DNA from 2 places in the Arthrobacter sp. N1 genome. Region 2 is predicted to be linked to the other one. Evidence: riboswitches for the same ligand, from Rfam matches in the RefSeq annotation. Region 2 holds a riboswitch; the other holds the start of a gene.
What was found. A riboswitch is a leader RNA that binds a small molecule or an ion and turns the genes downstream of it on or off. The one in region 2 is predicted to bind cyclic di-GMP.
Positions count from the first base shown of each region.

Region 1: it holds a riboswitch for cyclic di-GMP, as region 2 does, so the genes downstream of both, NVV32_RS15370 (glycoside hydrolase family 26 protein) here and NVV32_RS03590 (hypothetical protein) in region 2, are expected to answer to the same signal.

Region 1 is NZ_CP102608.1:3,303,440-3,306,437, reverse strand. It holds gene NVV32_RS15375 (DNA-formamidopyrimidine glycosylase family protein) at 1-406, shown strand, start outside; gene NVV32_RS15370 (glycoside hydrolase family 26 protein) at 448-1,686, opposite strand; cyclic di-GMP riboswitch class I at 1,704-1,778, opposite strand; gene NVV32_RS15365 (peroxiredoxin-like family protein) at 2,026-2,697, shown strand; gene NVV32_RS15360 (ROK family transcriptional regulator) at 2,798-2,998, opposite strand, start outside.
Region 2 is NZ_CP102608.1:769,966-772,963, forward strand. It holds gene NVV32_RS03585 (glycosyltransferase) at 1-1,737, opposite strand, end outside; cyclic di-GMP riboswitch class I at 2,012-2,086, shown strand; gene NVV32_RS03590 (hypothetical protein) at 2,102-2,998, shown strand, end outside.

The DNA.
Region 1 (2,998 bases), 1.1 Mb from region 2:
TCCGGACTGGTCGGTCGAGGAGGCGGTGCGGAGGTTGCGACGCGACCCGGGCGAGCGGGTGGCGGCAGCCCTGCTCGACCAGCGCAACGTGGCGGGCTTCGGCAACCTGTGGGCCAACGAGCTCTGCTTCCTGCGCGGCGTGCACCCCGACACGGTGATGGCCGACGTCGACGTCCCGGCCCTCGTGGCGTTGGGCGCACGGTGCCTGCGCTTCTCGGCGACCCAGCCCGGCGCCCACCAGGTCACCACCGGCAGGACGCGGAAGGGGGAGCAACACTGGGTCGCGGGACGAGCCGGGAAGCAGTGCCTGCGCTGCGGCACCACCATCCGTGTGCGGGCGGAGGTGCCCGGTGATCCGGGCCGTCGCCGGACCTGGTGGTGCCCGCGGTGTCAGCCCCTTCGCTGACGCGCGATGTGGGGGCCCGCGCCGTGAAGGAGGAGAGGTCCTCAGCGCCTCGCGTCCAGGGCGGCAGCAAAGGCGTCGACCGACGCCGTGGAGCTGTCGATCCGCCAGTCCGCCTCCTTGGCGATGTGGAACCAGACCAGGCCGACCACGTCCGGCTGGGCGGAGAGGTATCCGAAGAGGTCCGTGATCCAGCGGGCCTTGGAGCCGCCGAGTTCGGAGGAGGACGTCTCGGCGATCACGATGGGCGTACCGGGTGCGAGGCGCCGCAGCTGCGCGAGGCCGTCCCCGAACAGCGCCGCAGGATCCTGCCAGCCGCTCCAGGTCTGCGACGTACCCCAGTTGTAGCCGTCGAGGGCGACGACGTCGGCATAGCCCTGCCCCGGGTACAGGCCGTCCAGCGGGGTGGAGCCCCAGTAGGGCACGTTCGGGTTCCAGACCCAGCTGACATTCGTGGCTCCGGTGGACCGGACGACGTCGTGCACGTGGCGGTAGGCGGCCACGTAGTCTCCCGCACCGTTCCCGTTGACGCCCTCGGACCACGGGTACCAGTCGCCGTTCATCTCGTGCCCGAACCGCAGGTAGACGGGCCGGCCCCACTGACCGAGGGCGCTGCCCCACTCACGCAGGTAGGCGTCGAAGTCGCCCGCGGCGATGCGGTCGAGCGAGTAGGCGGGCTGCTCCGTGCCGCCGCCCCAGGTCCACGGCTCCCACGTCAGCAGCGTCTCGGCGCCCCGCGCCCTGACGGCCTCCAGCTCCGCGATGGGCGCGGGCTGGTTGAAGTCCTTGTAGGAGAGGACGATCGACGGAGCCTCGCCCGCCAGGGCTGCCACCTCGTCGAGCTCGCCCCCTGCGGCGGGACCGCCACCGGTGCCGACGCCGAAGCGGATGCCCTTGGAGGAGTCGGTCCCGGGCGCCGCCGCGAGGACCGTGTACCCGGTGGAGGCAGCGGCGCTGCCGACCGCTGCGCTGATGGTCACCGTCCCCGAACCGCCGGGCACGATCGACACCTGGAGGGTGCCGGTCGACGTCGTCGTGACCGCGACGCGGCTGGTGCCCGCGACGACGGTCCCCTTCGTGCGCTTGGGGAAGCCAGCACCCGTCACGGTGACGCCTGCGCCGGCTGTCCCGGCGGAGCTGCTCAGCGTGATCGTCGCCGCGGCGCCGGCCGGAGGAGGCGTGAGACCCACCATCAGCACGGCCACCGCAGTGAGGAGCAACAGGATCCGGGCGGCGGCGGGGAGCGTGCCGGGCGGGAGGGGCTGGGCGGGGACGATGCTCATGCGGGGTACCTCGCTGGTTCGGTAGCCCGGCTGACCGCGTGGGTCCCGTGGCTTTGCGTCCCCGGCTCGCACCGGGTTTGCCTTTGTCGCCCGGCGGCCACCCGCCGGTCGTCCGTCCTCGTGGACTGCTTCCATTCTCCCGCGCCCTACACGCCCCGGGGTGCGATTACCCCGAATTCTGCCGAAGGATTGGTGCAGGTCCGGCGCAGCGACTCCTCCGGTGCCCAGCACCTGCACCGCGCGGGGAAGCCCGGCACTGCTGTGCTTTTGGTGTGTCCTGGCCCACAATGGTCCTGTCGCGGTTGGAGGCACCCGCGACGGGTTGTGCTGGAGGGAACCATGAAGCAGATACCGGCGTTCACGCGCACCATTGCGTCTCAGGTGGACGGCTACAGGCCGGAATTCGAGGCACGGGTGGGGCCGGAACTCGCCGCGGTCTTCGCCCGCGAGCAGGAGGACCTCCGCCGCGCGGGACTGCCGGAGGGTATCGCCCGCGTCGGTGACCGGCTCCCGGATGCGGTCCTGCACGACGCCGCCGGCCGGACCGTGAGCCTGTCCACGGTGCTCGATGCCGCCGCCGCGATCATCGTCTTCTACCGCGGGTCCTGGTGTCCGTACTGCAGTATCGCGCTCAAGACCTACCAGCGGGAGCTCCGCCCCGTGGTCGAGGCCTTCGGAACCAGGCTGATCGCGGTCAGCCCGCAGGCGCCGGATGTGGCCGCGCGGGGAGGGCGACAGGCCGGACTGCACTTCGAGCTGTACTCCGACGAGGGCAATGCGCTCGCGGCGCACCTCGGCATCGTGACGACTCCCAGCCCGGAGTCGCTGCGGGCCCGGGAGGCCCTCGGCATCGACGTGGCGGGGAGCAACATGGACAGCACTGCCGCCATCCCGTTCCCCACGGTGGTCGTGGCCGATGCGACCGGCACCATCCGGCTGATCGACGTGCGGGTGGACTACACCACGCGGACGGAGACCTACGAGATCATCGACGCCCTCGTGGCGCTGTAGGTCCCCGCCGGCGGCCCGTCCTACCGAGGCTGCCACCAGCGCCGATGCCGGTGCCTCTCCAGTCGGTCGGTCGGGCCGGGTCGAGCGAGGGTCCGCCCGGTCAGGCGAAGGAGACGGAGCGGAGGGACCGGGGTGACATGCGGTCCTGCAGGACGAGGGTCGCCGCGCCGAGTGCCGCGGCGTCGTTGCCGTTGACCGACAGGCGCACCTCGACCGGATGGATGGCGCGCGCCATCGCCCGCCGGGAGAGCAGCCCGCTGATGATGTCCACATAGAAGGCGCCGGCCGTCGAGAACGCGCT
Region 2 (2,998 bases):
GATCCAGATGGGGAACAGGGCGAGCGAGTACTGCTGCCCGCGCCACGTCTTCACGCCCTTCCCGACGACGGCGAACAGCAGCTGGTTGACCAGCAGGAACGGGATCAGGCGGATGAAGAACTCCGTGCTGATGGAGCTGACGGGGAGGATGCCGAAGATCAGGTAGATGATCGGCGCGGCGATGTAGATGATCGCGGCGAAGCCCGAGAGGTAGCTCCACATGGTCGCCCCGTACATCAGTTTCTGGGCGATCGTGAGGCCCTTCTGCGCGAAGGGGTTCTCGCGGAACAGTACCTGGATGGTGCCCTGCGCCCAGCGCAGGCGCTGGGTGAGCATGGAGTTCAGGTCCTCGGGCGCCAGTCCGTCGGCGAGTTTCTCGTGGTGGTAGGCCGTCTCCCACTTGAGGGAGTGCAGGCGCATGCACGTGGCCATGTCCTCCGTGACGGAGATGGTGGCCATGGGCATCACGGCCTGCGCCTCGCCGCCGCGGTCCGCGTTGACCGACTCGATGAGCACCCGGACGGCGTCGATCGCGGCGAGGGGCGACCAGGAGCGCTGGGCCAGCTGGTCGAGCGCGGCGTCGTCGACGACGGCGAGCCCGGGCGTGCTGATGGAGGCGTCCTGCAGTCCCTCCTCCAGCCCGATGATGTCGAGGTCCGCGAGGGAGGCGAGGTCCTCGTGGAAGGCGGCGATGTCCGCGGCGACGAGCCCGCGGGTCACGGCCTGCATGCGCTGCTGGAACTCGTAGGTGACCTCGGAGATGCCGTGGCCCTTCCCGAGGCGCCGGCGCACGCGCCGGATGTCCTTCGCCACGAGGTCGAGGGCTTCCTCGACCCGCTCGGAGTCGGGGCCCAGGCCTTTCTTGGCCTTGGCGATGACCTTGTCCGAGGTCTTCAGCGCCTTGTGGAGGGCCAGTTCGATCTCCGTCACGTACCGCGTGACGCCGAGCTGCATGAGGGCCTCGCGGCGGATGATCGCGTTGGACCCGCAGAAGAACGCCGCGTTCCAGCCGTCCTTGCCCTGCTGGATGGGTCCATAGAACAGGGGGGCCTGGCTGCCCAGGGGATCGGAGTCCGGGACGTTGACGAAGACCTGCGGCGTCTGGACCAGGGCCATCTTCTCGTTGGTGAAGTAGCCGAGCGTCCTGTCGAGGATGAGCGGATCCGGGATCTGGTCGGCGTCCAGGATCACGAGGAATTCCCCGTCCGTGGACATCAGGGCGTTGTTGAGGTTGCCGGCCTTCGCGTGGCGCGGCATGTCCTTCCAGTCGGCGGAGCGCGTGATCCAGCCGATGCCCTCCGCCTCGGCTGCTGCGCGCACCTCGGCGCGGTTGCCGTCGTCGAGGATCCACGTCCGGTGCGGGTAGCGGATGGCCTTGGCGGCGCGCGCCGTGGTGAGGACGAGGTCCAGCGGCTCGTTGTAGGTGGTGATGAAGACGTCCACGGTGAGGCCCTCGGGTGCCTCGGGCGGCGTGCGCTTCTTCAGCCTCCACACCGTGAAGCCGAACAGCAGGGAGTCGATCAGCGAGTAGGTCTCCGCGAGGATCAGCGGGATGGCGATCCACCAGGCGTCCCAGTTGATGGAGAAGAGCCACCGCCACGCGATGTAGTTGATGCCGAGCACCGCGGTGACCAGCACGATCGCCCGGACGAGGAGCGTCCTGCCCTTCGGGAGGTCGTCGCTCGCGGCGCGGCGCCGGGTGCGCGCGGACAGCCCGGTCGTCGGAGTGTTCCCCATGCTTCTGTGCTCTCCATCTGCTGCGCACGCGCTGAGGCGCGTCGCTTCGGTGACTTGTGTGCGCCGGGCCGGCCGCACTGAGACGCTCACCGGGCCACGAGGGACCGTGCAGCATGCACCAAAGGTACCCGAGCGTGCTCCTGCTGCCACGTCGGGCATGGACTTGCGGCAATGCTGGGCACAATCTGCGCCGGCGCGTGGTTCCGGCCGCATGCCGGTGCGGGAGGATTGAACGGTCGGCAGCGCGAGCGTCGGCACCGCCGGGGCAGCCGCCCGGTGAGAAGGGCAAACCCGGTGCGAGCCGGAGACGCAAAGCCACGGGGCCCCAGGGGTCAGCCGGGCTACCGAACCAGAAGGCCTGTGCATGCTCCGTCGTCCAGCACTCCGTTCCGCCCTCAGCGGGGTCCTCGCGGCCCTCCTGCTCGCCGTCTCCGTGCCCACGCCGGTCGTCGCCGCGGACACGACCCCGATGGCTGCCGTTCCCGGTCCCGTGGGTGATTTCGCCTGGAAGGGCCTCAATTGGGAGAAGCGCTGGTGGAGCGGCGCACCGAACTACAACAAGCAGTTCGACCCCGCCAACGTCAGCAGCCCTGACGCCGACGGCCACGTGACCATGACGCTCTCGAATCCGACCGGCGCGGCCACCATCGGGGCCGAGTTCAACACGACCCGCCACGGTTTCGGCTACGGCACCTACAGCACCACCATCGAGAAGGACCTCACCACGCTCCAGAAGGAGGTGGTGTGGGGATGCCTGTTCACCTACGACCCCGCCGTCGCCCCGGGCTACAACGAGATGGACCTTTGCGAGGCCAGTTCATGGGGCGGTGGCAGCAACTACGGCCAGGTGTGGCCCATCACGCAGGGGCACGGCTACTGGTTCGACGCGAGCAAGGGACCCGGGGTCGGCAACGACACGGCGATCTTCGGCGTCACGGACCACCCGATCCTCACGCATCGCCTGGTGTGGGAGCCGGACAGGCTGACGTTCGAGACCTTCGCGGGGGAGGGCTACGGCGGCCCCCTGCTCAAGCGCACCGTGATGCAGGGCCCGAACGTCCCCGAGCCGGCCCGGGAGACCATCCACTTCAACCTCTGGGTGACCGACGGCGGGGGAGGGGATCCCGCGGCAGTGAAACCGGAGAAGGTGGTGGTGAGGGACTTCTCGTTCACGCCGGCGCCGGTGACGGCTCCCACCCCGTCGCCGACCGCTCCTGCGCCGTCGCCGTCCGCAAGCCCGTCGGCGACCCCGACGAAGCCG